3 regions of the Blautia sp. CAG:257 genome follow, and region 2 is predicted to be linked to each of the others. Evidence: predicted binding sites of a transcription regulator. Region 2 holds the regulator's gene; each other region holds the start of a gene.
The links. The regulator Rex, encoded in region 2, represses fermentation and respiration genes when NADH is low (regulators of the CRP and FNR family bind a similar motif). The targets are predictions, from matches to a motif close to ATTGTTAANTANTTAACAAT.
Positions count from the first base shown of each region.

Region 1: the regulator Rex is predicted to act here: its motif matches at 8,281-8,300, upstream of rsxC (electron transport complex subunit RsxC).
Region 3: the regulator Rex is predicted to act here: its motif matches at 7,351-7,370, upstream of gap (type I glyceraldehyde-3-phosphate dehydrogenase).

Region 1 is NZ_HF999114.1:15,574-26,582, reverse strand. Features, by position in the region: gene QVP40_RS12830 (radical SAM protein) at 1-1,245, shown strand, start outside; gene rfbF (glucose-1-phosphate cytidylyltransferase) at 1,479-2,255, shown strand; gene QVP40_RS12820 ((2Fe-2S)-binding protein) at 2,275-2,460, shown strand; gene QVP40_RS12815 (FUSC family protein) at 2,521-3,582, opposite strand; gene QVP40_RS12810 (hypothetical protein) at 3,724-4,491, opposite strand; gene QVP40_RS12805 (FMN-binding protein) at 4,510-5,901, opposite strand; gene QVP40_RS12800 (RnfABCDGE type electron transport complex subunit D) at 5,917-6,867, opposite strand; gene rsxC (electron transport complex subunit RsxC) at 6,864-8,246, opposite strand; gene QVP40_RS12790 (DUF6472 family protein) at 8,491-8,670, shown strand; gene QVP40_RS12785 (DNA-3-methyladenine glycosylase family protein) at 8,714-9,532, shown strand; gene QVP40_RS12780 (VOC family protein) at 9,534-9,905, shown strand; gene QVP40_RS12775 (helix-turn-helix domain-containing protein) at 9,955-10,167, opposite strand; gene QVP40_RS12770 (inositol monophosphatase family protein) at 10,398-11,009, shown strand, end outside.
Region 2 is NZ_HF999046.1:46,607-57,615, forward strand. Features, by position in the region: gene smc (chromosome segregation protein SMC) at 1-1,152, shown strand, start outside; gene ftsY (signal recognition particle-docking protein FtsY) at 1,167-2,108, shown strand; gene ilvA (threonine ammonia-lyase) at 2,133-3,344, shown strand; gene QVP40_RS06485 (hypothetical protein) at 3,422-3,577, opposite strand; gene QVP40_RS06490 (S8 family peptidase) at 3,776-4,606, shown strand; gene QVP40_RS06495 (NADP-dependent isocitrate dehydrogenase) at 4,727-5,938, shown strand; gene abc-f (ribosomal protection-like ABC-F family protein) at 6,016-7,935, opposite strand; gene QVP40_RS06505 (redox-sensing transcriptional repressor Rex) at 8,107-8,751, shown strand; gene QVP40_RS06510 (bifunctional ADP-dependent NAD(P)H-hydrate dehydratase/NAD(P)H-hydrate epimerase) at 8,845-10,371, shown strand; gene alr (alanine racemase) at 10,358-11,009, shown strand, end outside.
Region 3 is NZ_HF999113.1:19,166-30,174, forward strand. Features, by position in the region: gene QVP40_RS12590 (selenium metabolism-associated LysR family transcriptional regulator) at 1-704, shown strand, start outside; gene yedF (sulfurtransferase-like selenium metabolism protein YedF) at 919-1,536, shown strand; gene QVP40_RS12600 (DUF3343 domain-containing protein) at 1,533-1,772, shown strand; gene QVP40_RS12605 (BadF/BadG/BcrA/BcrD ATPase family protein) at 1,793-2,272, shown strand; gene QVP40_RS12610 (aminotransferase class V-fold PLP-dependent enzyme) at 2,290-3,423, shown strand; gene QVP40_RS12615 (amylosucrase) at 3,631-5,439, opposite strand; gene QVP40_RS12620 (histidinol-phosphatase HisJ family protein) at 6,411-7,232, opposite strand; gene gap (type I glyceraldehyde-3-phosphate dehydrogenase) at 7,418-8,437, shown strand; gene QVP40_RS12630 (phosphoglycerate kinase) at 8,533-9,741, shown strand; gene tpiA (triose-phosphate isomerase) at 9,976-10,725, shown strand; gene QVP40_RS12640 (homoserine dehydrogenase) at 10,948-11,009, shown strand, end outside.

The DNA of each region.
Region 1 (11,009 bases), on a different contig from region 2:
CTGGGGATCAACTGGGAATATCTGAGGAGAGTAACTTTAAACCAGGGATATACCCTGAATACATATATTAATTCCATGGCTGATCAGCTGCATCCCAATGTGCTGAAGACAACTCTTCTGAATCTGGGATATGAAGCGTTTTATAATGGAACCAGGACAATCCGCGAAATGAGAAAGATCCATAACTGCAACATTCCCTGGATTATCTTAATGGATCCTACAAGTGCCTGTAACCTGCACTGTACCGGATGCTGGGCAGCGGAGTATGGAAATAAACTGAATCTGACCTTTGACGAAATGGACTCTGTGATCACGCAGGGAAAAGAACTGGGGACTTATTTTTATATGCTTACAGGCGGAGAGCCTCTTGTACGTAAAAAAGACGTGATCGCTCTCTGCAAAAAGCATAATGACTGTATTTTTCTGGCCTATACCAACGGTACTCTTGTGGATGAGGAACTGTGCCGTCAGATGCAGGAGGCAGGAAATCTTTTTCTTGCGCTCAGTCTTGAAGGAAAACCGGAAGTCAATGATCTTCGCCGGGGCGAGGGTGTTTACGGAAAGGTTATGCATGCCATGGAGCTTCTGAAAGAAAACGGTCTTGTATTCGGAACCTCCATCTGTTATACAAGCCAGAATATTGAAAGCGTTACAAGCGATGAGTTTATTCAGATGCTGGTGGAAAAAGGCTGCCGGTATTCTCTGTATTTCCATTATATGCCAGTTGGAAATGAGGCTTCGCCTGAACTGCTTCCCACAGTAGAACAGAGGACTTACATGCACCACAGGGTAAGAGAGATCAGAAATATGGAACATGGTCCCGGACTTTTTACCATGGATTTTCAGAACGATGGTGAGTTTGTTGGAGGCTGCATTGCAGGAGGAAGAAATTACTTCCATATTAATGCAAACGGAGACGCAGAGCCCTGTGTATTTATCCATTATTCCAATGGAAACATCAGGGAGAATACCATTCTTGAGATATTGAAACAGCCGCTGTTTATGGCCTATCACAATAATCAGCCGTTTAACGACAATATGCTCCGTCCATGTCCCATGCTGGAGAATCCTGAGATCCTTCAGAAGCTTGTAAAGGAATCCGGCGCACATTCCACAGATCTTCAGTCACCGGAAACTCCGGAACATCTTTGTGGGAAATGTGTGGCATATGCAGAGAAATGGGCTCCGGAAGCAGAACGGCTCTGGAAAGAGACACAGGAGAAGAAAGCTTCCAGATCCTTTTAAGAAAAAACTACATTTGGTGATTTGCAGCAGAAATAATGCTTTTAGTTTTTGCTGAAGAATAAAGAATACAGGTATCTTGAAATCCGAAATATCAGGATGGAAAAGAGCCTGTATTTTTTGCTTTATTTTGGTGGTTCCATTTTTCTGAGATTTGTATTAGAATAAATGATAATGAAGTCGTACAAACGCGGCAGCACATGATACAAGATACTGAATAAGGATTGGAGACATATATGAAGGTTGTAATTTTGGCAGGCGGATTTGGCACAAGGATCAGTGAGGAAAGCCACCTGAAACCGAAGCCCATGATCGAAATAGGGGAGAAGCCGATTTTGTGGCACATTATGAAAATGTACTCCCAATATGGATTTCACGAGTTTGTAATCTGCTGTGGCTATAAGCAGCATGTGATCAAGGAGTGGTTTGCAGACTACTATCTGCATAACAGTAATATCACCTTTGATTTTACTCAGGAAAACAAGATGATCGTTCACAATAATGTTCTTGAGCCGTGGAAAGTAACACTGGTGGATACCGGACTGAATACCATGACCGGAGGAAGAATAAAAAGGGTCAGAGAATACCTGGATGGAGACACTTTTATGCTGACTTACGGCGACGGTGTTGCAGATATTGATCTGAAGGAGCTTCTGGATTATCACAGATCCCATGGTAAAATGGCTACCATCACAGCAGCTCAGCCGGGAGGCCGTTTTGGGATTCTGGATATCTGTGAGGATGGAAGCATCACAAATTTCAAGGAAAAGAAAAAAGAGGATGGAGGCTGGATCAATGCGGGATTTATGGTCCTGGAGCCGGAAATCATGGATCTGATCGAAGGCGACGATACGGTATTTGAAAAGGAACCGCTGGTAGAGGCTGCACGGAGAGGGGAGCTGAATGCATACCGCCACAAAGGCTTCTGGCAGTGTATGGATACATTAAGAGAAAAGAATCTTCTGGAAGAGCTCTGGCAGAAAGGACAGGCTCCTTGGAAGATCTGGGAGTAAAAAAGAAAGGAGCACGAGGATGAAGCGCGAGAAGGAAGCATGTCATTGCAAAAATATTACTTATGGAATGATTGAGGACGCGGTGAAATCAGGAGCATCCAGTTATGAGGAGGTTCAGAAGCTTACAGGCTTTGGAACCGGATGCGGCAAGTGCAGAGATTTTATCCGCTGCCTGGTTCGTGATATTCTGGAAGAAAATCAGTAAAATAAAACATAAAAAGAGTACAGACCATTCTCAGTATCTGAGAAATCTGTACTCTTTTTTTCAGGCTTCTGCGCAGGAAGCGGAAGCTGTGAAACGATCCAGAACGTTGCTGCTGATTTTTTCAAAAAGCTGACCGTAAACGGAACCCAGAATATTGTTCAGAATACGGAAAAGGATTGCTCCCGGAAGTCCCAGAATAGCCGTTGCAATTGCCATCGCTCCAAGGGAATTAAATACTGCCTGCCATTTATAGGAAGCAGAAAGTCCTACGCCCACGCCTCCGATCATTCCAATATAAGGTAAAATGGAAGGTGAAAACAGAAGATACAGGGCAAGAAAAACAACCCCTCCGATAATATTTCCCGGAATACGTCCTTTTACCCGGCCTTTCAGATCATTCCGGAAGGGCATAAGTATTGACATGGCTGCAATTCCGATCCACATGGTTCTTGGGATGTGAAAAAGACCGCCAAGAAAGATTGCAGTAGATACGCCGAAGGTTACAGTGATCTGCCAGCGTGTCCGAAGAGAATCGATACGAAACTCTTTTACAATATCAGAGAGAGTTCTTTTGTATGCTATTTTGTGGTGATTTCTGTAAAAAACAATTCCGGTAAGAAGAGCGCCTGTGGCAATAGCTGCCAGTCTGAAAAGGTAATCTTTTCCTGTGGTGTCATAACCGTACAGAAGAAGGTAGCCGAGAACGATCGTGGAATGATTGGACATCATAATGTTGTGGCAGCCAAGGAAAAGAAGCACAAAGATGCAGGCTGCGTTAATAAGAAGTTCTCCAAAAAGTCCGGCCATATTGGCAAGTCTTGGGCCAAAAGCCAGAATAGAAAAGATAATTGCCATAGAGGTAAGGGAGCCGGTCATTTTCATTCCAAAGTCTGCATTTCGGAAAACCATAACACAAAGAAGAATAATAACGCCTACAATACTGTTTTCATCTCCGAAAATTTTGCCGTATCCCATAACAAAGGCTACGCAGAATACCATGGTAATAAAAATCTTAAACAGATAAACAAATGTGTGACGCAGTTTTTCACCGGAGGTTGTACAATTTTTGATAAGTGCTTTTGACCCCGCCTGATTTAACTGCAGTTCCTGATAAAATGTCATGAAAACGCTCCTTTCTGCTGAGTTATCGGGGAGAGATTATATCATCAGAAATAAGGTTTGTCAAATGATATTTTTGTGAAGGGATGAAAGATGAACATAAAAACTCCCGAAAGCCGGAAAGAACCTTCGGGAGTTGATTGTTTAATAAATGCTCAGTATCATATAGATAAATCCTGCTGCCAGCATATCTACAGGAAGACCTCGGAAAGCCTTTCCGGTGCGGGCAAATTTTAAGGTCTGTTTTACAGAAAGGAACAGAATAACAGGAACAATGATGATCCATAAGGTTCCGGGAAGACCGCCGAAGCTTTCCACTGTAAAGGGGTGGAACAGGATAAAGGCGGGAATCGCCGGAAACAGACTGTTCATTCCTTTGCAGTCCTTTTTCAGGATTCCGTTTGTAAATGCCAGTACAAGACCTGCTGCCAGGAAAGCAAAAATTGTCTGCTGGAAGGCCTTTGACTGGAAGGATGCTGTCAGGAGTGTGTTTCCGAAAATACTTCCGGTTCCCATGAATTCACGGAAAATGGCAAGCAGGATCCACAGTCCCCAGGCAATGGCTGACTCCCAGAGGAGTTCGCCGTATTCAGCCTCTGTATTTCCTGAGAGAGCGTGTCTGGCGCACAGAAGGCCTACAAGAAATACCATGATCCAAAGCTCTGTTGTAAGTGCAGTTCCCAGAACCGCAAAGCCCACCAGAAAGGCTGAGGCGCAGACAGAGCCGGAGGCAATATATACACAGAGCTGAAGGCTCCATGCAGGAACAGCTTTTTCCAGGAGATTTTTCAGCAACTCTGCAAACACAGAGGTAAAAATCACCAGGATTCCGGCTGCAAAGGCTTCCTTCATTCCTGCGGAAAAAAGAATGATTCCCAGGGCAAAGGCTTCTGCCGGATATCTTAATTTCATAGTGATTCCTCCGTTTTCTTATTTAACTGTCTGTAAGAAGTTATATGCGTCGTTGATTCCGTTTACTGCTGCGGTAGAAGATTTGGTAGCGCCGGAAACAGCGTCGATCTGTGTTCCTTCTGCTGATGCCGGAGCCTCTTCTTCTGCAGGAGCTTCAGTTGCCTCAGGCTCTGCCACCTCGATTCCGGAAGCCTGCTCCAGACACTGAGTTGCCAGATCGATAAAGCCGTTTACAGAGATACTTACGCCTGTTACAGCGTCAGTTTTGCCTTCTGCGTCAGTGGTAAGGAAGGAAAGTGACTGATTTTCAATGAGAGCTTTGGCAAGAGCTTCAGCCTGGGCTTTCCATGTGGGGCCGTCCTCAGTCATTGTGTATTCGCCGTTTTCGGACATGATACTCTTTTTGGAACCGTCTTCTGTTACTGCATCCCAGTTTGCTTCTGTGATTTTGCCGTCTTTTACAGTAAGGGTAACAACTTCAGTAAAGCCGTTGGAATCCGGTTCAGATGTTTTTGCTTCATAAGTTCCGTCAGTGAGCTCTGCTCCTGCAAATGGATCCTCCTGCGCCGGCTCAAGTCCTGCAGCCTGTTCCATACACTGAGCAGCCAGATCAATAAAGCTGCTTACAGAAATACTTACACCGGATACCGCATCAGTTTTGCCTTCTGCGTCAGTGGTAAGGAAGGACAGGGACTGGTTTTCGATCAGAGCTTTTGCCAGAGATTCAGACTGCTCTTTCCATGTAGGACCGTCTTCGGTCATAGTATACTCGCCATTTTCAGACATGATACTTTTTTTGGAACCGTCCTCTGTTACAGCGTCCCAGTTGACTTCTGTGATTTTGCCGTCTTTTACAGTAAGGGAAACAACATCAATAAAGCCGTTGGAATCCGGTTCAGATGTTTTTGCTTCGTAGGTTCCGTCTGTAAATTCTGCTCCTTCAAGACCTGACAGATCTGTTTCCGGTTTTGCAGCTTCAGCTTCTGAGCTGCTGTCCTGGGAACCGGCAGAAACGTCCATTCCCGGAAGGAAAACAGGTGCTTCTGCGCCTTTGAACTGGTCAAGGAACTCAGGTTCTGTGATCTTGGAACCAAGTCCGTCAGTTTCTGACTGTTCCACAACCTTAACTTCTGTGATCTTGGATGCAGAGCTGTCAAAAGCCACGTCCATAACAATATCGCCTACATAACCCTTTGTGCGGACAGTTACCAGATAGCCGTCAGCTGTTTTTCCGGCTTTTTCAATATTTTCTGCACCGCTTACATCAAATTCTTCCAGAGTTTCTGAACTTTCACCGGAAGCGTCTCCGCCTGCGCTGAGAGCAAGAGATTTTGAGCCGATGATCACACCGAAAGACAGTGCGGTCACTACAACCAGTGCCAGAATTCCTTTTACTTCTTTATTTTTCATGATTTTTCCTCCAAATTAAGCTTTTTTTACTCCGTATACATGTTTTTTATAGAGAAGAGACAATGCGCCGCCAAGACAGTTGGCTGTCAGGATTCCGAAGCAGATTCCCTCCGGATAAAAACTGAAGATACGGATGGCTGCGGTGATGATTCCCGCTGTGACTGCGTATAGCAGCCGCCCTCTTCTTGTGGCAAAGGCATAATCTGTAAGCATGTAGCATGCGCCGAGGATGAGACCGCCGCCAAAAAGGTTCAGGAGAATATCTCCGGTAAATAATCCTGCCGGTCCGAATATAAAGGTCAGGATCACTACAGTCGCAATATAAGTAAGAGCAGCTTCTGCATTTACGATTCCCATAAAACACATATAGCCGAATCCCACAAGAAGCAGCAGCTTGCTTGTTTCTCCAAGGGCTCCCGGGGTTTCTCCAAGGAACATCTGAAGATAGCTGTAGCCTGCCTCGCCGCCATTTTTTACTGTTCCCAGAACTGTGGCGGAAGAAACCGCGTCAAAACCTGCAGCTGCCAGTGTCCGGGGAGCAACATACTGCATAACGGCTCCCGGCCATACCACCATGGTAAAGAGGCGGCCCATAAGCGCCGGATTGGCAAAGTTGCAGCCGATGCCGCCGAACATCTGCTTTACAACAAGAATACTGAAGATCCCGGAAGCGGCAACCACCCACAGAGGAACAGTAACCGGCATATTGAAAGCCAGAAGGATTCCGGTGACAACAGCGCTGAAATCATTGGCAGTTACTGGTTTTTTTGTGATCTTCTGCCAGAAATACTCAGTGAGAACACAGACTGTAACAGAAAAACCGGTGATATACAGTGAGCGGATCCCGAAAAAGTAAATGGAACCCAGAAGAGCCGGCATCAGAGAAATTGCAACATGGAGCATAATATTCCGTGTTGTATTAGCTGTGCGGATATGAGGTCCGGTTAAAGTTTGTACCTGATTCATGATTTTTTCACCGCCCTTTCTCTGATTCGCTGTTTTACAATATCTCTGGCTGTGCGGGTACGCACGGAAAGCTCACGTCTTGCAGGGCAGATATAGGAACAGCAGCCGCAGGCAATACATTCACTTGCATAAAGCTTTTCACAGAGATCATAGTCTTCGTCAAGAAGAGCAAATTCAATCTTATATGGAACAAGTCCTGCAGGGCACACGCTTTCGCAGCCGGAACAGCGGATGCAGGGCTGTTCTTCAAATCCCGGTTCCGGAAGGATCAGGATTCCGGAGGTGTTTTTAGTAACATGGAAAAGCTCTGTTTCTCCATTCCAGTTATTTGCCACACAGGGACCGGTCATGGGACCGCCGGCGATCACGCGGTTTTCGGAAACGGTAACTCCGCCGCAAAGCTGAATCAGCTCTTTTGCTGAGGTTCCCACAGGAACAAGGAAATTTCCGGGATTTTTTACCGCGCCGGTTACAGTGACGATTCTCTCAGTAAGAGGAAGACCTCCAAGAAGCATATCAGCCGCTGCTTTGGCAGTGCTTACATTGGAAACGATCACTGCTGAATCAGCCGGAAGACCTCCCATGGGAACTTCACGCCCAAGAACTGCCTGAATCAGCTGACGTTCGCCTCCCTGTGGATATTTTGTAGGAAGAACCTTGATCTCTATGTTTTCTTCCTGACCCATCAGACCGGAAGCTGTCATTTCAGCCAGAATTTTGTTAAGATTTTCTGCAGCCAGAGGCTTGTTGTCTTCCAGGCACACATAAGCCTTTGATGCGCCGCTTGCCTTGAGAAGAAGGCGTACACCGTTTAAAAGCGCCCAACCGTTTTCCAGCATAAGACGGTAATCACAGGTGAGGAAGGGCTCACATTCCGCGCCGTTGATCAGAAGATCCGTGATTGTTTTGTCAGTTTCGTATTTTTTATGGGTGGGAAAGCCTGCGCCGCCCATTCCGGTAAGACCGCCGTCACGGATTCCTGTCAGAATTTCCTGGCTGGAGATTTTGCTGATATCAGCAGCCCCATTATAATAGGAAAGTTCTTTGTTTACTTCCGGATCAGCATCTTTCTGTACAATACATGCCATGATGCTGCGGCCCTGTTCCTGAACCTCTTTTATTTCAAGAACTTTACCACTTACACTGGCGTGAAGGGGAGCGGCCATGAACGCTTCTGGCTTTCCGATCAGCTGGCCTTTTTTTATATGATCTCCGGGACTGACAAGAAAGCTGCATTTTCCTCCAAAGGACTGCTCTGAAAGGATCGTAACAGTTTCCGGACAGTAAGGCTGTACAGCGGAATCCATGGAAAGAGCTTTGTCAAAGCCGTCCGTAGGATGTACGCCGCCGGGGAATACAGATTTTTTTCGTTTCTGCATGTCCTGACCTCCTTTACTTATTTTGTGGTTCATTATTGTTAAATAGTTCACATTCTGAGTCAGCATACCATATGAATAGGAATTACGCAATAAGGATTTCGCAAAATTTCTTGTAAAAAACTGCCTTTTGGAATTTACTATGTGCAGTCTTTTGTGATAAGATGCATAATAAAACATAAAAATAAAATTCAGCATCAGATGAATGGAATATATCTTATTTTTTGAACAAAGGAGGCAGACAGAGGTGAAGGCAGCAGGCTGTGATTATTGTGCAAATTATGTTTATGATGATGAGACAGGAACCTACTACTGTGATGTGAATCTGGATGAAGATGAATACTACCGGTTTCTTACAGGAAATATGAAGGAATGTCCTTATTACCGCAACGGGGATGAATACAGAGTTGTACGTCATCAGATGTGAAGATCAGGGGAAAACCAAAGCAAAAGAGAATGGAGATTTTTAAATGGTAACAATGGAACTGGATAATTTCAGCCTGGAACAGATCTGTGATTCCGGACAGTGTTTTCGCATGAAAAAAACAGGGGAGTATACTTATTCTCTGGTGGCAGGGAATCAGTACCTGGAGGTTTCTCAGAATGGAAGTATTGTGGATTTTAACTGCAGCGATACAGAACTGATCTGTTTCTGGGTTCCTTATTTTGACCTGGATGCAGATTACGGCGCTTATATAGAGAGGATAAATCCACGGGATCAATATTTAAGCAAGGCCGCGGTTCATGGAAGCGGAATCAGGATACTTCAGCAGGATCTGTGGGAAATGATCGTTACGTTTCTGATCTCTCAGCAGAATAATATTTCCCGGATCAGAGGATGCGTTGAGAGGCTGTGCGCCCGATACGGAGAAAAGCGCATTTCGGGAAACGGGGTGGAATATTACGGTTTTCCCGGCCCTGAGATTCTGGCGGAGGCCACAGAACAGGAACTGAGAGAGCTGGGACTTGGATATCGCGCAAGGTATATTGCGGAGACGGCCCGCACCATTGTACAGGGAGAAATTTCACTGGAAAAAATCTACAGGATGCGTTATTATAATCGTGCAAAGAATGAGCTGATGAAACTCTGTGGTGTGGGAGAAAAGGTGGCGGACTGCATCTGTCTTTTTGCCCTGCATCACATGGATGCTTTTCCTGTGGATACACATATCAGGCAGGTTCTGGATGAGCATTATAAGAGAGGATTTCCAAACCGCAGATATCACGGGATCAGAGGCATTATGCAGCAGTATATTTTTTATTATGAACTGACAGAAGGGAGAAACTAATATGAATTTCCAGTTTGCGCACTATAATTATAATGTGATCGATCTTGACAAATCTATCCGGTTTTATGAGGAGGCTCTTGGACTGAAAGAAATCAGACGCAAAGAGGCTGAGGACGGAAGCTTTATCCTTGTTTATCTTGGAGACGGAGCCACAGGATTTGAGCTGGAGCTTACATGGCTTCGTGACTGGGAGAAAGATCACTATAATCTGGGAGATAATGAGATCCATCTTGCATTTACAGTGGATAACATGGAGGAAGCCCATAAGAAACATCAGGAAATGGGCTGTATCTGTTTCGAGAATCCTGCCATGGGAATTTATTTTATCAATGATCCGGACGGATACTGGCTGGAGATTGTTCCGGCAAAATAATACAGAAAAACAGGCAGCCTGCATAACAGCGGACTGCCTGTCGGTTTTTTCAGACCTTTTCTTTTCGGTCGCTGCGCCCCACAAGATAATCAAGGCTGATATTATAATAATCCGCCAGGCGGATAAGCATTTCCACAGGAATATCTCTGGAGCCTGTTTCATAATGTGAATAAGATCGCTGACTGATATGGAGAATTTCGCCGATCTGCTTCTGAGACAGATCAGAATCTATACGCAAATCCTGAATTCGCTGAAATTTCATGCAAATACCTCCTTTTGCAAAAAGTATAGGTCGGAACTCTCCGTGCTATTCAGATTTGGAACGAAATGGACTATACAGAAAAAAAGGCAGAATTGTGGGAAAGTATGCGGATGTCCGGTAAGACAATGAAAAGGATGGAAAATACAAAGCTTCAGAATCATAAGAATTGTATTTTGGATAAGATTTGATTATAATAGGCACAAAGATTTTATTTTGAGGGAGGTATGAAAATGGAATATGCAGTTTCGGTTATAAAAAATGTTCTGGGAGCCCTTTATCAGACCGGCGGCGCTTCTCTGATCATTGCAGCGCTGTTTATGAGCGTATATATGAGAATAAAGAAAAAAGGAACAGGGGCAGTGATTCAGGCATGGATCAGTGAGTTTCGCAGCAGCAGTCAGTTTCGAAGAGAATTTCTTCTGGTGTTTTATGTGTGTATGATGCTGTTCAGAACCCTGCTGTGCAGACCGATCTGGGGAAATCCCCTGGACAGCGTTATGGGAATCTGGGGTATTCATAAGCCGGATGGGACAATTTACACAGAAAATATTGAGAATCTGATTCTTTTTATCCCGTTTATGATTCTTTTATACTGGGCGGAGGAAAAAAAGACAGACAGACGAAAAATGCCTGTACAGAGCGTTCTTCTGAAAAGCCTGTGGCTCAGCTTTATTGTTTCTCTTTTTATCGAAGGATGTCAGCTGTTTCTGAAGATCGGAACCTTCCAGCTGACAGATCTTGTGTTCAACAGTGTGGGAGGACTTCTGGGAGGCCTGATCTACTGGGGCTTTGACCGCAGCCGCAAATATATTTCGGAAAATGTGAAAAAAATAGGAGGCTGG
Region 2 (11,009 bases):
GAGGAAGCATCCAAAACAAAGGAGCTGGAGGAGCTTCGTCTGGAAGAATCCTCTCTGTCTCAGAAAGAACACTTTCTTCAGGAAAACATGATCCGTCTTTTAGGAGAGATGGAAAGCTTTCAGAGAGAAAGCCGTGAGCTTGAAGAAAATCTCAAGAAAAGTGAAGAAGAGACAAAGCACAGGCAGGAGGGAATCCAGAATCTGAAAAACGCGGTGGAGGCCTGTGAAAAGCTGGATCAGGAACTTCAGGAGCAGAAGGAAGAGAAACAGCAGCAGAAGGAAGAGAGAAATACAAGCCACAAGGCATTTTTTGAAAAACGGGATCAGCTATCAGAAAGAACCTCACTTCTTGACAAGGAGTGTTTCCGCCTGAAAAGCCAGGAGGAAAAAGTGGAAGAGCAGAGGGAAAGTCAGATTTCCTATATGTGGGAGGAATATGAGATCACTCCAAACAGTGCTCTTTCTCACAGAAAAGAGGAGCTTAATGACAGACAGGAAATGAAAAAAAATATTTCCAGGATCAAGGATGAGATCCGCAGACTTGGTTCTGTAAATGTCAATGCCATTGAAGAATATAAAAACCTTCTGGAAAGACATACCTTCCTTTCCGGACAGTATGAGGATCTGGTACAGGCAGAAAAAACTCTGGAAAGTATTATCCAGGAGCTGGATGAAGGAATGCGCAGACAGTTTGCAGAAAAATTTCATGATATCCAGAGAGAGTTTGACAAGGCCTTTAAGGAGCTTTTCGGCGGAGGCAAAGGAACGCTGGAGCTTGCAGAGGATGAGGATATTCTGGAAGCAGGGATTAAGATCATTTCCCAGCCACCGGGCAAAAAACTGCAGAATATGATGCAGCTTTCCGGCGGAGAGAAGGCTCTGACTGCCATAGCCCTTCTTTTTGCTATCCAGAATCTGAAACCGTCTCCGTTCTGTCTGCTGGATGAGATTGAGGCGGCCCTGGATGATTCCAATGTAGGACGTTTTGCTTCGTATCTTCAGAAGTTGACGAAAAATACACAGTTTATTATAATTACACACAGGCGTGGAACCATGAACGCAGCAGACAGGCTTTATGGTATCACCATGCAGGAAAAGGGTGTATCAACGCTGGTTTCTGTGGATCTTGTAGAAAATCAGCTGAGCAAATAAAAGGAGGCATGAGTATGGCTGAAGAAAAAAAGGGCTTTTTTAAACGGCTTGTCAGCGGACTGGCAAAAACAAGAGATAATATTGTAGCGGGGTTTGACTCCATTTTCAGCGGATATTCCAGTATAGACGAGGACTTTTATGAAGAGCTGGAAGAGATTCTTGTAATGGGGGATATCGGCATCAACGCCACCTCTGCAATTCTGGAAAATCTGAAGAAACAGGTTGCGGAAAAGCATATCAAAAACCCGATGGAATGCAAGCAGCTTCTGATCGACAGCATCAAAGATCAGATGAGGGTAGACAGCACAGAATATGAGTTTGAAAACCGTAAATCTGTAATTTTAATGATTGGCGTCAACGGAGTAGGAAAAACCACTTCTGTAGGCAAGCTGGCAGGAAAATTAAAGGATGAAGGGAAAAAGGTGATTCTGGCGGCAGCAGATACCTTCCGTGCAGCTGCCGGAGAGCAGCTTTCCCAGTGGGCAGACCGCGCCGGCGTGGAGATTATCGGCGGACAGTCAGGAGCGGATCCGGCCTCTGTTGTCTATGACGCAGTAGCTGCAGCAAAGGCACGAAACGCAGACGTGCTTCTCTGCGATACAGCAGGCCGCCTTCATAACAAGAAAAATCTGATGGAAGAGCTGAGAAAGATCTACCGTATTCTGGAGCGGGAGTATCCGGAAGCTTATCTTGAAACTCTGGTTGTACTTGACGGAACCACCGGACAGAATGCTCTTGCTCAGGCAAAGCAGTTTGCAGAGGTTGCCAATGTAACAGGAATCATTCTGACTAAGCTTGACGGTACAGCCAAAGGCGGAATTGCAGTTGCGATCCAGTCAGAACTTGATATCCCGGTAAAATATATTGGAGTGGGAGAAACTATTGACGATCTTCAGAAGTTTGATGCAGATACTTTTGTAAATGCATTGTTTGATGTAAACGAAAAAGAAGATTAAGAATACGGGAAGGAGAAAATGAATATGCTTACACTGGAGAATTTTGAGGAAGCCTCAGAGATTGTAAAAAAAGTAACCCAGGAGACAAAGCTGATCAAAAGCAGTTATTTTTCCGAGCTCACCGGAAACAGAGTTTTTCTGAAGCCGGAGAACATGCAGAGGACAGGTGCATATAAGGTGCGCGGAGCCTACTATAAGATCAGCACTTTATCAGATGAGGAAAGAGAAAAAGGACTGATCACTGCTTCAGCCGGAAACCATGCCCAGGGTGTTGCCTATGCGGCTCACAAATTCGGGGTAAAGGCGGTCATCGTAATGCCTACCACAACGCCTCTTATTAAGGTGGAACGGACAAAAAGCTATGGTGCAGAGGTGATCCTGAAGGGCGATGTCTATGATGAGGCCTGCGCTTATGCTCTGGAGCTGGCAGAAAAGGAAGGCTATACGTTTATCCATCCCTTTGATGATCCGGCAGTTGCCACCGGACAGGGTACCATTGCCATGGAGATCGTCCAGGAGCTTCCTCTTGTAGATTATATTCTTGTACCTATTGGCGGCGGCGGTCTGGCTACCGGTGTTTCCACTCTTGCGAAGCTTCTGAATCCTCATATCAGGGTGATCGGAGTAGAGCCGGCAGGAGCAGCCTGTATGAAAGCGTCTCTGGAAAAAGGAGAAGTAGTAACCCTTCCTCATGTAAATACCATAGCGGACGGTACTGCAGTGCAGACTCCGGGCGAGCATATCTTCCCGTATCTTCAGGAAAATCTGGACAGCATCATTACCATTGAAGATGATGAGCTGATCATGGCTTTTCTGGATATGGTTGAAAATCATAAAATGATCGTAGAAAACTCCGGGCTTCTGACTGTGGCGGCTCTTCGCCACCTGGATTTTACCGGAAAAAAAGTAGTGTCTATTTTAAGCGGAGGAAATATGGATGTAATTACCATGTCCTCTGTAGTTCAGCACGGACTGATCCAGAGAGACCGTATTTTTACAGTTTCTGTGCTGATTCCGGATAAAGCAGGAGAGCTGGTACGTGTGGCAAGCATCATAGCTCAGAATCAGGGAAATGTCATTAAGCTTGACCATAATCAGTTTGTTACCACCAACCGTAATGCGGCCGTAGAGCTGAAAGTAACCATGGAGGCCTTTGGAACCGATCATAAAAATCAGATTGTAAAGGCTCTGGAAGACGCAGGCTGCAAGCCTAAGGTGATCAGAGCAAGTCTCTGATCCGTTATAGATTATGTAAGAAACCGCAGAAGGAGATTGGCTGATTGTCTCCCTGCGGTTTGTTTTTTCAATTCCGGTTACATTTCGTGGTTTTCCATCCAGGTTTTGATATAGTCCATCTGCTCCTGATCTGAGATCAGTTGAGATGCCGGGTCGTTTCCGGCAGCTACACAACAGAACAGGACAAAGGACTGCAGACAGAAAAATATGATCAGAAATAAAATAAACGCCATGAAAATCCTCCTTTTTATGCAGCGGGTTTCATCAGGGCGGTCAGTATCCTGTCGGCTGCAATCTGTGATCCATACTTAAGTTATTCCGATGGTTTACAGTATTGGCAAATCTATGAAAAATATTCATATTCTATAAAATTCGCAAATAATTCTCAGACTGAATACATTAAAATAAAGCTTCTTTTTTGGAGTATATTCATGAAAATGATGAATTATACCGGAAAGGGCATCGGTGTGGCAATTCTGGATACAGGCATTTCTCCGCATCCGGATTTTGGAAACAGAATCTGTGCTTTTTCTGATTTTATTTCACATAAACAGACTCCTTATGATGATAATGGGCATGGAACTCATGTAACCGGAATTCTCTGTGGAGACGGAACAGCCTCCGGGGGAAAATACAGGGGAGTGGCTCCTGGATGCGGGATCATCGGGCTGAAGGTTCTGGACCGGTTTGGGAACGGAAACAAAGAGGATGTATTGTGCGCCTTTGACTGGATCATCCGTCATATGCAAAAATACCATATCCGTGTTGTGAATATTTCTGTGGGAACCACCTGTAAAAACGGAAAAGAACATAACAGCCTGATACAGGGAGTGGAGAAATTATGGGATCGGGGGCTGGTGGTCGTGGCAGCGGCAGGAAATCAGGGACCGCTGCCAGGGAGCATTACAGCGCCGGGAAGCAGCAGAAAGATCATTACCGTAGGTTCCAGTGACATGCTTGTGGGAACGGAAGGAGTTTCCGGAAGAGGCCCTACGTTTGAATGTATATGTAAGCCGGATCTTGTAGCTCCCGGAAACCGGATCATTTCCTGCTCATCAAAGGGCGGATACCGGATGAAAAGCGGAACCTCCATGTCTACGCCCTTTGTTTCAGGGGCCGTTGCTCTGGCGCTTGAAAAAGATCCCCTTCTTACCAATGTGGAGATTAAAATGATGCTGAAGGACAGTGCAGATGATATGGGATTTCCCAGAAACCAGCAGGGATGGGGCAGATTTAACCTGGAACGGTTTCTGGAACTGTAGACGAAAGAGGGGCAGAATCATAAATATTTTATGAAGTGAAAGCATCAGCGTTGACGGAAGAGGAGTTTTTTTGTACAATACTAAACAGAACATGCTTCAACCGGAGAGGAGATAAAATACATGGATAAGATTAAAATGACAACACCCCTGGTAGAAATGGACGGAGATGAGATGACCCGTATTCTCTGGAAAATGATCAAAGAGGAACTTCTGCTTCCCTATGTGGATCTGAATACGGAATATTATGATCTCGGGCTTGCCTGCCGGAACGAAACAGACGATCAGGTAACCGTAGATGCTGCCAATGCCACAAAAAAATACGGTGTTGCAGTAAAATGCGCTACGATTACTCCAAATCATGCCCGAATGAAGGAATATGATCTGAAAAAAATGTACAAAAGCCCTAATGGAACCATCCGCGCTATTCTTGACGGAACGGTATTCCGGGCTCCCATTGTTGTAAAAGGAATCGAACCCTGTGTACGTAACTGGAAAAAACCAATTACCATTGCCCGTCATGCCTATGGCGATGTGTATAAAAACACAGAATTTTATGTAGAGAAACCGGGTAAGGTAGAACTGGTATATACTTCTGAGGACGGAGAAGAGAAACGCTCTCTTGTACAGGAATTTAAGGCTCCGGGTGTTGCCATGGGAATGCACAATATGGAAGCATCCATTGAGAGCTTCGCAAGAAGCTGCTTTAATTACGCTCTTGATACAAAGCAGGATGTGTGGTTTGGAGCAAAGGATACTATCTCCAAAACCTATGACGGCAAATTCAAGGAAATTTTCCAGAAGATCTTTACAGAGGAATTTAAGGCGAAATTTGATGCGGCAGGACTGACATATTTCTACAGCCTGATTGATGATGTGGTTGCCCGTGTAATGAAAGCCGAGGGCGGATTCATCTGGGCCTGCAAAAACTATGACGGAGACGTTATGAGCGACATGGTTTCTTCTGCTTTTGGCTCTCTTGCCATGATGACCTCTGTTCTTGTTTCTCCGGACGGATACTATGAGTACGAGGCGGCCCACGGAACAGTACAGAGACATTATTACAGACATCTGGAAGGAAAAGAAACCTCTACCAACTCAGTGGCAACAATTTTTGCATGGACAGGCGCGCTTCGTAAAAGAGGAGAACTGGATGGAAATAAAGCTCTGACTGAGTTTGCGGATAAACTGGAAAAAGCAACTCTTTCTACGATTGAGGCAGGAAAGATGACAAAGGATCTTGCCATGATCACAACCATCAAGCATCCAAAGGTGCTTTCCAGCAGAGACTTTATTCTGGCCGTGCGGGAGTCACTGGACCGTATAATGAAGTAACCGTACAAAAATCAAAATAACAGGAACTGCTTTGGATCATATGAACAGCGGTTTCGGACAGCAAAAATGGGAAAACCTCAGGCGAGGGATTCCCATTTTTCATATAATTCTTCCAGTTCCTTCAGAACCGCCTCTTTTTCGCGGCTTAATTCAGTACAGCGCGCCACATTGGTGCACACATCCGGAAGCACCAGAGTTTCATCGATTTCTTTATCTCTTTTTTCCAGCTCTTCGATCCTGGCTTCTGTTTTTTTCAGTTCGTTTTCCAGTTTTCGCCTGCGGGCCTGTTCTTCCTTTTGCTGCTGCCAGGAAAGCTTGCTGTCAGAGTTATCTGTTTCCGGTGCTCTGGTTTCAGCAGGATCAGACGGGGCAGGCGCATATTTTTCCGTCAGCTCCTCTTTTTTCTCAAGATAATAATCGTAGTCACCAATATAATTCACAATCGCCTGATGGGTCAGGTCAAGAATCCTTGTAGCGGTCTGATTGATAAAATAACGGTCATGAGAAACATAAAGGACGGTTCCGCTGTAGCTGTTTAAAGCTTCCTCCAGAATTTCCTTGGAAGCAATATCCAGATGGTTGGTGGGCTCGTCCAGGATCAGGAAATTGGCTTCTGAGAGCATCAGCTTGGCAAGAGAGACCCTTCCTCTTTCTCCACCTGAAAGAGAAGAGATTTCCTTAAAAACATCATCTCCGGTAAAAAGAAAGGCGGCAAGCATGTTTCGGATCTCTGTTTCCGTCAGTGTGGGGTAGGAATCCGAAATTTCCTGAAAAATAGTTTTTTCTGAATGAAGCACATGATGCTCCTGATCATAGTAGCCGATCTGAACCTTGGAGCCCAGGGAAAAGCTTCCGGAGTCTGCAGGAAGGATGCTGTTAAGAATCTTCAGCATGGTAGTCTTTCCTGTCCCGTTATTTCCGATCAGCGCAATCCGCTCACCTCTTTTTATCTGAAAGGAGATATTTGTAAAAAGTGTCTGGCCGGGGAAGCTTTTGGACAGATCCTCTACAGTAAGAACGTCATTTCCGCTTACGGTTCTTGGTTCCAGAGAAAGACGCATATGAGTCTGGATTTCCACCGGCTTGTCAAGTCTCTGGATTTTATCCAGCATTTTCTCACGGCTTTCAGCTCTGCGGATTGATTTTTCACGGTTAAAGGACTTTAATTTAACGATCACAGCTTCCTGATGCTTGATTTCCCGCTGCTGATTCAGGTATGCCTTATACTGGGCGTCTCTCAGCTGCGCCTTTTTTTCTGCATAAGAAGAGTAGTTGCCCTGGAAAGAAATCACCTGACCGGCTTCGATTTCTACTACCTTAGTCACTACCTTGTCAAGAAAATAACGGTCATGGGAAACAATAAAAACAGCTCCCGGATAATTCAGAAGATAGGTTTCCAGCCAGGCAATACTTTCCATGTCCAGATGGTTGGTAGGCTCGTCAAGAAGAAGGATATCCGGCCTGGAGATCAGAAGCTTGCCAAGAGCTACCCTTGTTTTCTGGCCTCCGGAAAGAGTTTCAATCGGTTTTTCAAAGTCTTCTTCCCCAAAGCCCAGACCCTTCAGTATGCCGGTAAGCTCGCTTTTGTATGCGTAGCCGTTTTCCAGCTCAAATTCATGGGTAAGTCTGGTATAGGTGTTCATAAGCTGCTCCAGCTCTTCGCCCTGTACATGCTTCATTTCCAGTTCAATGGAGCGCATGCGTTCTTCCATATCAAGGATGTGCTGTTTGGTTGTAAGAAGCTCTTCGTAAATGGTGCGCTGTCCGTAAATATCCTGATACTGAGCCAGATATCCCATACGTTTATCTTTTGCCAGTATCACGTTTCCGGAATCAGCAGAAAGCTCTTCCATAATAATGCGCAGCAAAGTGGTTTTTCCTGCGCCGTTATTACCGATCAGAGCGACTTTTTCCCGCTCTTCTATGTGAAAAGAGGCATCTTTTAAAATCTCTTTTTCGCCAAAGGATTTACAGATGCCCTGACATGCTAAAATCATTGTTGTTCCTCCGCAAATGCCTTAATTTATCTTAATACGTACTGTAAGATTATAAGGCTTTTACAATGATTTTGTAAAGACCAAAAAGTTTTTGCGAAGTGAAAAAACTTTATTTGACATTAAAATAACATTTCGTTATAATTAATAGGAAATCAGAAGGAGGATCATCCCGTGGAGGCAAAACAAATTTCAAAAGCAGTGATAAAAAGGCTGCCGCGTTATTACAGATATCTTGGAGAACTGCTGGAAGAAAATGTGGAGCGTATTTCTTCCAATGACCTCAGCAAAAAAATGCATGTGACAGCGTCTCAGATCCGTCAGGACCTGAATAATTTCGGCGGATTCGGACAGCAGGGATACGGATATAACGTGAAATACCTGTACACAGAGATCGGAAAGATTCTGGGACTGGATACGGTTCATCCCATGATCATCGTGGGCGCCGGTAATCTTGGACAGGCGCTGGCAAACTATGTGGATTTTGAAAAACGCGGATTTAAGCTGATGGGCATTTTTGACATCAATCCTGTACTGGAAGGGATCGCAGTGCGGGGAATTGAGATTCAGATGATCAGTGATCTTCCGTTTTTCCTGAAGGAAAATCAGATTGAGATCGCAATCCTTACGCTTCCGAAAAATAAGGCCGGAGATATGGCAAATATTCTGATTGAGAACGGAATCAAGGCAATCTGGAATTTTGCGCATATTGATCTGGATACTCCTGATGATGTGATCGTAGAGAATGTACATCTTTCCGAGAGCCTTATGCGGCTTTCTTACAATCTTAGCCAGTACCGTCAGGAACACGAAAATTAGCCCATCTCAGCAGGCTGTCACCCTATTCCGGGCTGACAGCCTTTTGATGTAAAAAGACATAAAGCAGACAGATACAAAAAAGGAGGGGATCAGATGAAAGAAGTGGTAAGCTGTGAGAGAATGAAGCAGCTGGATGCGTATACGATTGAAAAGAGAGGCATTCCTTCCTGTGTTCTTATGGAACGGGCGGCTCTGAAAACTGTGGAAGAAATGGAAAAGGTGTTTCATAAAAAAAACACAGAAGAGAAGATTCTCTGTGTCTGCGGAAGCGGAAATAACGGAGGAGACGGAATTGCCATTGCCCGGATCCTTTTTCTTCATGGATATCAGGCTGAGATTTATGTGGCAGGAAATCATTCCTCTTTTACCCATGAAACCGCGCGCCAGCTTTCCATTGCATCAAATTATCATGTTCCGGTTGTGAATAACCCGCAGTGGCGTGAATATACTACTATAGTAGACGCTGTTTTCGGTGTGGGACTGGCCCGTCCTGTTATGGGAAAATATAAAGAACTGATAGAAACCATGAACCGGATGACTGCCTGGAAAGTAGCTGTTGATATTCCATCCGGGGTGAACGGAGATACCGGCGCAGTGATGGGTGCTGCTTTTGAGGCGGATCTTACCGTGACCTTTGGATTTCTGAAGGCGGGGCTGTGCCTTTATCCGGGCAGAAAAAATGCCGGAAGAACGGTTCTGGCCGATATTGGCGTTTACGGAGAGTCTGGTGTTTTTGAGAAAAAGAGAATTCTGGAAGTGGAAGATACCAAAAAGATTCCCGGAAGAACACCAGAAGGAAACAAGTCCACCTTCGGAAAGGTTCTTGCAGTGGCAGGAAGCCCGGGAATGTGCGGCGCCGCCTATTTCTGCGCAGCGGCAGCATTTGCCGGCGGTGCGGGAATGGTACGTATTCTTACCGATGAAAGCAACCGTATTCCTTTGCAGAGCCTGCTTCCGGAAGCCATTATTGATTGTGGAAAAGGAGAAGCGGCCTATCAGAATGCCTTTGACTGGTGTGATGTGATCCTGATGGGGCCGGGACTTGGAATTTCGGAAAAAACACGGTTTAAGGTGCACTGGTTTCTGGAAAAAGCTTTATCCGGAAAAAAAGTGGTGCTTGATGCAGACGGTCTGAACCTTCTGGCAGAAAATCTGTCCTGGAAAAACCTTCTGGGCAGTCATGTGATTCTGACTCCCCATATGGGAGAGATGAGCCGGCTTACCGGAAAAAGTATTGGAGAGCTGCAGGACAGCCGGGAAGCCTCGGCACTGGAATATGCCAGAGCTTCGGGCTCTGTCTGTGTACTGAAGGATGCCTGTACTGTAACGGCCGGTTCCGATGGCACAGTATGGTATAATCTTTCCGGAAATGCCGGAATGGCAACAGCCGGAAGCGGAGATGTACTTGCAGGGGTTCTTGCCGGAATGCTCTGTATGTACAGAGGAGAGGCGCTTTCAGTTGGTGAAATGACAGAGATCGCAGCGCTGGGAGTTTTTATCCACGGAAGAGCAGGCGATCTGGCAGCTGAGAACAAGGGAATGTATGGAATGAAGGCGGGAGATCTGCTCCTGACAATTCCGGAGGTATTGAAGTACGGAGGAAGACATGAGGAGATATGACAGAATCAAAGCAGTAGTATCCCTGGATGCTATTGCGCATAATTTTGGAGAAATGAAAAAAAATATCGCAAAGGGCACAAAAATCATTGCTGTGATCAAGGCGGACGGATATGGCCACGGAGCAGAAGCCATTGCCCGTCTGATTCATGGATACAGCTATATCTGGGGATTTGCAGTGGCTACCGCAGAGGAGGCGCTTCAGCTTCGTGCCTTTGGGGTAACAAAGCCAATATTGATTCTGGGAATCGTATTTGAGGAATATTTTCCTGATATGGTGGAGCAGGAGATCCGGCTGACTGTCAGCGAATACTCCATGGCAGAAAAGCTGTCAGAGGAGGCTGTCCGTCAGGGAAAAACAGTACATATCCATATTGGACTTGACACAGGAATGAGCAGGATTGGATTTTCTGATACCACAGAAAGCGTTCGGGAAATTAAGAAGATCACAGAACTTTCAAATGTAGAAGTGGAGGGACTGTTCACCCACTTTGCCAGAGCAGACGAAACAGATCTCTCTCCTGCTGAAAAACAGCTGGAACGTTACGTGACCTTTGAGAGACTGCTTCATGAAAGTGGAATCAGAATTCCTGTACAGCACTGTTCCAACAGCGCAGGCATTATCCGTATGCCAAAAGCAA
Region 3 (11,009 bases), on a different contig from region 2:
TTTTTGTTTGCGCCCAGAATATCCTGAAGCTTCGGGATGATCTGATAAACAGCTGGAACGGCCGGGAGGCAGAGGTTATCCGCATGGGAGTTTCTACCATACCTTCCGCCTATATTTTGCCGGAGGTACTTCCTGCTTTTGGAAAAGAACACGAAAATGTATATTTTTCCATTGATCAGATGGACAGCCAGAAGGTGATTGACGAGGTACATAAAGGAACTTATGATCTTGGGCTGGTTGGAATGAAAACTGAGGACGAGCTTCTGGCATTTGAACAGTTTTACCGGGACAGGCTGGTGGTGATCACTCCTGTAAAAGAAAAGTTTCTCAGAATGAAGGAGCAGAAAGAAATGCCTGTGGAATGCCTGTTTCAGGAGCCGGTGATACTTCGTGAGAAGGGCAGCGGAAGCGGGAAAAGCGCAGGAAGATTTCTGGAAAAAATGGGGATCAAGGAAGAAAAACTTCACGTTGCAGCCAGAATCAATGATCAGGAATCAATTAAAAATCTGGTGGCAGGAGGTCTGGGAATTTCCATTGTATCCGAAAAGGCTGTGAAGGATTATGTGGAATCCAGGCGGCTTCTTCAATTCAGTCTGCCGGAGGAATTTGCCGGAAGGGAATTTTATATTGTGTACCAGAAAAACTATATTTTAAAAGAATGTGCAGGGGAATTTATAAAGTTTCTGAAGGCATATCAGAAGTGAGCGGAGCGCTGCTGCCATAGTGTGTAAGGAAACAGGCTGTATGAACAGTAATCTGAACAAGAGGATGCGGAGCGCTGCTGCCATAAGATGTAAGGAAACAGAGCAATGCCAGTGGTGAGGCGGCTGAACAGAAGAAAATATCTGTCCGGAGGTATTCCCGGAGATAGTCAGTCAGTCTAAATAAAATTGAAAGAAAAGAAAGGTGGATATGGTTATGAAAAAAACAGTAGATGCAATGGGAGATGCCTGTCCGATCCCTGTAGTAAAAACAAAAAAGGTTATAGAAGAGCTGAAAGCGCAGGGAGGCACAGTAGAAATCTTTGTAGACAATGAGATCGCAGTTCAGAATCTGACAAAGCTGGGAAAGAGCAGCGGTTATTCGGTTTTTTCTGAAAAGCTGGAGGAAAAGAAATTCCGTGTTGAGATCCATGTGACGGAAGAAGGGGCAGGGCAGATGCAGGAACAGGCGACTTCCTGTATTCCGGACATGAGACGTAAGAACACGGTAGTGGTAATTTCCTCTCAGTGTATGGGAGAGGGAGATCCGGAGCTTGGAACAGCGTTGATGAAAAGCTATATTTATGCACTTTCTCAGCAGGAACAGCTTCCTTCTACCATACTGTTTTATAATGGCGGAGTGAAGCTGGTCTGTGAGGATGCGCCCACACTGGAGGATCTGAAGAGTCTGGAGGCTCAGGGAGTGGAGATCCTTGCCTGTGGAACCTGCCTGAATTTTTACGGACTGTCAGAAAAGCTTCAGGTGGGAAGTGTGACAAATATGTATGTGATCGCAGAAAAAATGAGCCAGGCATCCCTGATCGTCAAACCATGATAAGAGAAAAAAAGCCCTGTGTGGTACTGACTTTTTCCACTACAACGGCAGCCATGTCCATGGAAAAAAAGTGCGGTCAGAATAAGATACCCGGACGTCTGATTCCGGTTCCGAGGGAGATCACAGCAGGCTGCGGACTTGCCTGGAAAATGCCGGAAGAGGATTATGAAAAGTATAAGCACAAGGTGGAAAGTCTGAATATTGTGGTGGAACAGAAAGTCTGGATGAAATTATAAAAACAAGGAAACAGGCGATCATGGAATATATTGGAATAGACATTGGATCTGCCTGCGCAAAGGTTGTGGCTACCGGCTATGGAAGGGTATCTGTACCCTATGCAGACAAAACCGTAACTGAGATTACCTGCCATGCCAGAGGCGCAGTATGGCTTCATAAGAAAAAAGATATGACAGTCATTGACATCGGAGGCCAGGATGTAAAAATCAGCTCCATGTGCACGGTTTTTGCAGAATCTGAGGTGATCAGCCTGATCGGTCAGGGGGAGAAAAAGGAAAATATTGCTTTTGCAGTGGTAAATTCTATTGCGGATAAAGTAGTCTCCCAGTGCAGTAAGATGAATGTGGGAGCCGGAGAAGTATTTCTTACCGGAGGCCTGTGTGAATGCGGTTATCTGCAGGAAATCCTGGAACAGAAGCTTGGATCTCCTGTGCTTACAGGACCGGAATGCCGATATGCAGGAGCCATCGGGGCTGCGCTTTGCGGCAGAAACATATAGAACAGAGGAGATGCGTTATGATTTATTTTGATAATGCAGCCACCACCATTCATAAACCGGAAACAGTGGTTCGTGCGGTGGCACAGGCTTTGAATTCTCTGGGAAATGCAGGAAGGGGCGCCCATGAGGCGTCCCTTGATGCTTCCCGGAATATTTATGGAGTCAGGGAAAGGGTTGCAGATTTTTTTCATGGAGAGGATCCGTCCAGGATCGCTTTTACTTTAAATTCCACAGAGAGCCTGAACACTGCGATCAAAGGAATCCTGAAGCCGGGAGACCATGTGATTACTACGGTTCTGGAACACAATTCCGTGCTTCGTCCTCTCTATGAGATGGAAGAAAAAGGTGTGGAAGTGACAATCCTTCCCTGTGATGAGTACGGAATGGTTTACCCGAGAGATTTTATCCGTGCAGTCCGTCCCAATACAAAGGCCTTTATCTGTACCCATGGCTCAAATCTTACAGGTAATGTACCGGATATTCAAAAAATTGGCGCAGCAGCAAGGGAGAGGGGGATTCTTTTTGTGGTGGATGTCTCCCAGACTGCCGGAGTATTTGATATTGACGTTCAGAAGATGAATATTGATATTCTCTGCTTTACCGGACACAAGGGACTTCTGGGCCCCCAGGGAACAGGAGGTATATATGTGAGGACAGGGGTGTATGTTCGTCCATTGAAGTCCGGCGGAAGCGGCATAAAGACCTTTGAGAAACAACATCCTTCACAAATGCCTGTTGTTCTGGAGGCAGGAACCCTGAACGGACACGGTCTGGCAGGACTTGGGGCTGCTGTGGACTATCTGAATCGGCAGGGGATTGCTTCCATACGCGCAAAAGAGCAGGCTCTGATGAAGCAGTTCTATCTGGGAGTCAGAGATATTCCGGGAGTGAAGGTTTATGGGGATTTCCGTACCATGAACCGCTGCGCCATAGTAACCTTGAATATCAGGGATTATGATTCTGGTGAAGTGGGAGATGCCCTGTATATGGATTATGGCATTGCCACAAGAACCGGGGCTCACTGTGCCCCTTTGATGCACCAGGCGCTGGGAACTGAAGCGCAGGGAGCAGTACGCTTCAGCTTCAGCCATTTTAATACAGAAGAAGAGATACGGACAGGGATAGAGGCGGTCAGAGAACTGGCAGAGTAAAAAGGTGAGAGAGGTGCCTGTTACAGAGAAAGTGAATATGTAGTAAAAAGTCCGGAATTCATTTTGAGAAAATAACAGAGTGAAAATTGTGGAAAGATAAAAGCCCGGTTTTATTTTGTGTAAAAGGAGAACAGACCTGACAGCGAAATCGTGTCAGGCCTGTTCTCTTTTGTCTCCTGTCTGAAAAGGCACAGTCTGTCAGACAGATTATTTTTTTCTGCAAAGCCAGAAGCATCCAAAAGCAGGTATCTGAACTCCTTTGGCTTCCATTTTACGCCCGGAGATCAGATCTGTATATATACCGTCTTCTTCATTGATCCATGCGACCTTATCATATTCGCTGAAATTATAGATTCCGATGAATTTTTCTTCTTCATTCTCGCGTACAAGAGCAAGAACAGAAGAATCCCATGTATCAATGGTGCGAAGGGCGGTGTCGCTGTTAAATACAGTATGCTCTTTTCTGATTTTTTCCAGATGATCAAGGGCAGGAAACAGTTTTCCCTGTACAGTTTCAGGCTTTTTACGGTTTTCAGCAAGTTCCCAGTTAAAATCACCTCTGTGGAGATAGCGGGAATCCTCTGCCTTTTCCGGATCTTCTCTGTAAGAATAATCATTCAGCTGACCGATTTCATCACCGCTGTAAATGACAGGAATTCCTGACTGAGAAAGCATAAAGGCATGGAGCGTAATGTCGTATCGGATTCCCCGGTTTACTCCGTCTTCGTTTCTTTCAAATCCGAAGCGCTCGATGCCGCACAGAGAAGCAGTTGTTCCGCAGAGACGGGCATCTCCAAGCCTTGGATCATCATTGTACAGTTCTCCTCTTGCAAAGGAGTCCGGATAGCTTCCGGTGAGGAAGGCGTTCAGGTATTTTTTATGAGGAATCTCCTGAATTCCGGAGCAGCTCAGAAAATCATAATCAAGTCCCCAGCCGATGTCGTCATGACAGCGGAGATAGTTCTGGAAAACATAATCGCGGGGCAGTTCAGCAACAATATCAAGCTGGCGGCGCAGAAGGGAGACGTCTCTGGTTGCAACAGTGTGCCAGGTAGTTGCCATGGTTGTCACATTGTAAAGAAGATGACATTCCGGTTTTTCAACAGTTCCGAAATAAGGAACTACTTTTTCCGGGGACATAACAACTTCACCAAGTAAAAGCACACCGGGGCAGACAATCTCACAGATCATACGCATGATGCGGACAATGGTGTGTACCTGGGGGAGATTGCGGCAGTTGGTTCCAAGCTGTTTCCAGATATAGGGAACTGCGTCAAGCCGTATAATATCAACGCCCTGATTTGCAAGATAAAGCATATTAAAGACCATTTCATTAAGAACTACAGGATTGCGGTAATTCAGATCCCACTGGTAGGGATAAAAAGTAGTCATAACATGCTTCCGGATATCTTCCAGCCAGGTAAAGTTTCCCGGAGCAGTGGTGGGGAATACTTCAGGACAGGTTTTTTCATAAAGCGCAGGAATATCATAGGAATCAAAGAAGAAATAACGATCCTCATATTCTTTTTCCCCGGCGCGGGCACGCTTTGCCCACTCATGCTCTTCAGAGGTATGATTCATAACGAAATCAAGGCATACACTGATTCCGCGTTTATGACATTCTGAGGTCAGGTGAGAAAATTCATCCATAGTTCCAAGCTCTGGCTGAACAGAACGAAAATCCGAAACAGCGTATCCGCCGTCACTGCGGCCTTTCGGAGAGGCCAGAAGCGGCATCAGATGAAGATAGTTGACATTACACTCCTGTACATAATCCAGCCTGCCTTCCAGACCGCTCAGGGTTTTGGCAAAGGAGTTTACATACATCATCATTCCAGTAAGATCGTTGCGCTTATACCAACGTGGATCTTTTTCGCGGGAAAGATCAGAAGCCTTCAGATCTGCGTTTCGCGCATCATAAAAACCTTTCAGCCCGTCAAGAAGCTGAGTGAGATGCTCCATAACCTGAGGATCATCCTGGTAAAGCTCACAGTACAGCCATTTCAGTTCATCCATATGACGGTTCAGACGCTCCTGATAGACAGCCGTATCTTTTTCCACAGCCGGAATTTTAACAGGCTCAGTCTTCTTTGTTTCGACCTTAACAGGCTCGGTATTCTTTGTTTCGACCTTAATGGGCTCAGTTTTAGAGGTAGAGACTTTAACAGGCTCGGTCTTCTTTGTTTCGACCTTAACAGGCTCAGTTTTAGAGGTAGAGACTTTAACGGGCTCGGTCTTCTTTGTTTCCACCTTAACAGGCTCAGTTTTAGAGGTAGAGACTTTAACGGACTCAGTCTTCTTGGTTTCGACCTTAACAGGCTCAGTTTTAGAGGTAGAGACCTTAACAGGCTCAGTCTTCTTTGTTTCAACCTTAACGGGCTCTGTTTTGGAGGTGGCGATTTTTTCAACCTCTGTTTTTTTCGTTTCAAGTTTTGCATTACTATGTTGTACAGAGCCGGAAGCAGTTTTTATACGTTCTGCTTCAGCCTTTGCCGCAGCTTTCTTTTTCTGGAGTCTTTTCTTTGCCATAATCATTCTCCTTTGCTTATCATGAGAATCAGCAGAAAATATTTTCTTCTACAAAAATAATGGGATTTCGCTGATTTTCCAACACAATTAGTTGTTTTAAAATACAATTTTTCGCCTGTTTTTCAGTATTGTCTGACAGGTTTTATAGTAATCTTACAAGGGTAGTAGTGAAATGTCAAGTATGCCAGAGTAAACGATCAGGCAGAGATGAATTATGGTGACCTGTGAACAGAAATGAATCATATAAAAATTCTATGGACAAAATCCGCGTTATGTTGTTTTTGCAGGATGCACACAGAAAGAGAGTGCAGAATCAGCACAGACGTTTTATGTCGGCAGTACAGAGACGATATCTGTGTTGAGAAACTTCCTTATTATTGTATATGGAAATTGGAATGATGCACAGACGATGCAGCTTTTGCAGCAGGGAAAAAGCAAAAGCTGCAGTTGATGATCACTTATTTTAGAGGGATAAATTCCGGCGTTCTGTTTTTGAAGATGGTATAATACCGGAAACCGCAGTCAATCAGAACATCTGTAGCCTTGTCAAAGGCAAAAGCTATTTTTTCCGGAGAATGGGCATCTGCGCCAACTGTAATAATCTCGCCTCCCAGCTGGCGGTAACGGCGGATCACTGCAGTGCAGGGATTGGGTTCTCCAAGACCATAATGATAACCGCCTGTATTCAGTTCAATCCCGATATTTTTACGGACCAGAGTACGAAGTATTTCGTCAAGAATATCCTGATATCGTTCATAGCTGTAATAAAGATTTTTGTTTGGGCCGTAGCGTACAATATAGTCGATATGTCCGTATACATCCATTTCTGAGAACACATCCAGATTTTCCAGAATTGATTCAAAATATTCTCTGTAGCCCCGGGCTTCCTCACGGTTTTTAAAATATTCCCCGTAATAAGGGTCCTGACCGTGAACGACATGAGAGGAACCAATGACAAAATCAAAGGGAAATCTGCTTAACTGTTCGCTGAAATGTTTTTTCAGATGGGGCTGAAGCCCGTATTCAATACCGAAATTCACCGTAATACTGTCTTTGTATTTTTCTTTTAAAAAAGCAAGCCTGTCTGCATATGCCTCCACTTCCAGATGAAAAACCTGCTGATCCGGGGTGGGCGGATAGTCCGGATCCAGATGTTCGGTAAAGCAGACACCCTCAAGTCCCCGTGATATAGCGTTTTTGATCATATTTTCCATGTCTGTGTCGGAATCGGCAGAAAAAGAAGAGTGCATATGACAGTCCCATAAAATGCTGTTTTTCATAGAAACCCTCCGTTATGTATGTTATAAGCCGATTATAGCACAGAGATTTACTTTTTTTGTAATGTTTTTTCCAAAATAGTCTTGAATTTTTGTATGAGATTCGATACAATATGTTCAGGTTGACGTTTCTTTAACAATAGAGGGAGCGCCATAATCAACCATTTAATTCATAGGAGGAATTTATCATGGCAGTAAAAGTTGCAATTAATGGATTTGGCCGTATCGGTCGTCTGGCTTTCCGTCAGATGTTTGGAGCAGAAGGATTTGAAATCGTTGCTATCAACGACCTTACTTCCCCGAAAATGCTGGCTCACTTATTAAAATATGACTCTACACAGGGCAGATATGAACTGTGTGACAAAGTAGAGGCTGGAGAAGACTCTATCACAGTTGATGGAAAAGAAATCAAAATCTATGCAAAAGCTAACGCTGCAGAGCTTCCTTGGGGAGAGATCGGCGTAGACGTTGTTCTTGAGTGTACAGGATTCTACACATCCAAAGATAAAGCTCAGGCTCATATCGATGCTGGCGCTAAACACGTTATCATTTCCGCTCCGGCAGGAAACGACCTTAAGACAATCGTTTACAATGTAAACCACGAAGGTCTTACAAGCGAAGACAAGATCATCTCCGCTGCATCCTGCACAACAAACTGCCTTGCTCCGATGGCAAAAGCTCTTAACGATCTTGCAGCTATCAAGACAGGTATCATGTGCACAATCCACGCTTACACAGGCGATCAGATGACACTTGACGGACCGCAGAGAAAAGGCGATCTGAGAAGATCCCGTGCAGCTGCAGTTAATATCGTTCCGAACAGCACAGGTGCTGCAAAAGCTATCGGTCTTGTTATTCCGGAACTGAACGGCAAGCTCATCGGTGCTGCACAGCGTGTTCCAACCCCAACAGGTTCTACTACAATCCTTACAGCAGTTGTTGAAGGAAATGTAACAAAAGAGCAGATCAACGCAGCTATGAAAGCAGCTTCCAACGAGTCCTTCGGATACAACGAAGACGAGATCGTATCCAGCGATATCGTAGGAATGAAATACGGTTCTCTGTTCGATGCTACTCAGACTATGGTTCTTCCGCTTGATAACGGAACAACTCAGGTACAGGTAGTTTCCTGGTATGACAACGAGAACTCCTACACAAGCCAGATGGTTCGTACAATCAAACACTTTGGCAAACTTCTCGGAGCATAATTGTTTCATACGAAAGAATGAAATAGACTCAGTAAGGGGTCCGGTCTGATTAGGGCCGGATTCCTTTTTTATTAAAATTCGGAGGTTATAGGATCATGGGATTAAATAAAAAATCTGTTGATGATATCAATGTAAAAGGCCAGAAGGTTCTGGTAAGATGCGACTTTAACGTGCCGCTGAAAGAGGGAAAGATCACAGACGAAAACCGTCTTGTGGCAGCTCTTCCTACTATTAAGAAACTGGTTGCTGACGGCGGAAAGATCATTCTCTGCTCTCACCTGGGAAAACCGAAGGGAGAACCGAAGCCGGAGCTTTCTCTTGCACCTGTAGCAGTTCGTCTTTCTGAGCTTCTTGGACAGGAAGTAAAATTTGTTGCAAGCCCTGTTGTTGTTGACGACACAGTAAAAGCAGCAGTAGACGCTATGAACGACGGAGAAATCGTTCTTCTTGAAAATACACGTTATCGTGCAGAAGAAACAAAGAACGGAGAAGCTTTCAGCAAGGATCTTGCTTCCCTTGCAGACGTATTCGTAAATGATGCATTCGGAACTGCTCACAGAGCACACTGCTCCAATGTTGGTGTTACAGAATTCATCGACACCTGTGTAGTAGGATACCTGATGCAGAAAGAAATCGACTTCCTTGGAAAAGCAGTAGAAACTCCGGTAAGACCGTTTGTTGCTATCCTTGGCGGCGCAAAGGTTGCTGATAAACTGAACGTAATCTCCAACCTTCTTGAGAAATGCGATACTCTCATCATCGGCGGCGGTATGGCTTATACTTTCCTTAAAGCAAAAGGTCTTGAAGTAGGCGCTTCTCTTGTAGACGATACCAAACTTGACTACTGCAAGGAAATGATCGAAAAAGCAGAGAAACTTGGCAAGAAACTTCTTCTTCCTGTAGATACTGCTATCGCAAAATCTTTCCCGAACCCGATCGATGCTGAGATCCCGGCTGAGTATGTTGACTGTGATGCAATTCCGGCAGACGTACTCGGACTTGATATAGGACCGAAGACAGCAGAGATTTATGCAGAGGCTGCTAAAACAGCCAAGACTGTTGTATGGAACGGACCGATGGGCGTATTTGAGAATCCGGTTCTTGCAAAAGGTACAATCGCTGTAGCAAAAGCTCTTGCAGAAACAGACGCAACAACAATCATCGGCGGCGGTGACTCTGCAGCAGCAGTAAACCAGCTTGGATTTGGTGACAAAATGAGCCACATTTCCACAGGCGGCGGCGCTTCTCTGGAATTCCTGGAAGGTAAGGAACTGCCGGGCGTAGCAGCAGCTAACGATAAATAAAACACTTAATGAGGACGAGCGAGAGTGAAGTTCCGGATTTAGTGTGAATTTAGTGCGAGACCATTTCCATACCTTAGCAGGCAAAAACGAGCCTGGTTGAGGGAATACACGGGAAATGGCAATCGTATTGCAGCGAATCGATTTCCCCTGCAGAAGAGGAGAATCATGATAATCCCTGTTTTACGACGGCAGATCAGATATAAGATAATTTTAACAAGATAGGAGAAAATAAAAATGGCAAGAAAGAAAATTATCGCTGGTAACTGGAAAATGAACATGACTCCCAGCGAAGCAGTTAAATTAGTAGAAACTCTGAAACCGCTTGTAAATAATGAAGAAGTTGACGTAGTATTCTGCGTTCCGGCTATTGACATTATCCCGGTTGTAGAGGCTTGCAAAGGAACAAATATCCAGATCGGCGCAGAGAACATGTACTTTGAAGAGAAAGGCGCTTACACAGGCGAGATTTCTCCGGCTATGCTCACAGATGCAGGCGTAAAATATGTTGTTCTCGGACATTCTGAGAGAAGAGAATATTTTGCAGAGACAAACGAGACTGTAAACAAAAAAATGCTGAAAGCTTTTGAGCACGGAATTACTCCGATCATGTGCTGCGGCGAGACTCTTGATCAGAGAGAGCAGGGCGTGACAATGGATTTCATCCGTCAGCAGGTTAAGGTTGGTTTCCAGAACGTAACAGCAGATCAGGCAAAAACTGCAGTGATCGCTTACGAGCCGATCTGGGCTATCGGAACTGGAAAAACAGCTACAACTGAGCAGGCTCAGGAAGTTTGCGCAGGAATCCGTGCATGCATCGCTGAAATCTATGATGAAGCAACAGCAGAAGCAATCCGTATCCAGTACGGCGGATCTGTAAATGCTGCAACTGCTCCGGAACTGTTCGTACAGAACGATATCGACGGAGGTCTTGTTGGCGGCGCTTCTCTGAAAGAAGAGTTCGGAAAGATCGTAAACTACAAATAAGTATCAACTGTATATTTAACCAATAAAAACACCGCAGAATATCCGGTTCTGGAAACACAATTTCGGGACCGGAATGTTCTGCGGTGTTTTTGCGTAAATGTAATTACAGATGGATTTTAAGGGAAATTCAGCATAAACTTTAACACGTTACTTGACAAATGTCCTCTGGCAGTCTACTATTAAAAAAACATCCATATGTCAGAGAAAGAGAGGAGTTTTTTTATGGAGAAAAAGGTGATTCATGCAGCCCTTCTTGGGTTTGGAACAGTGGGAACAGGAGTTTA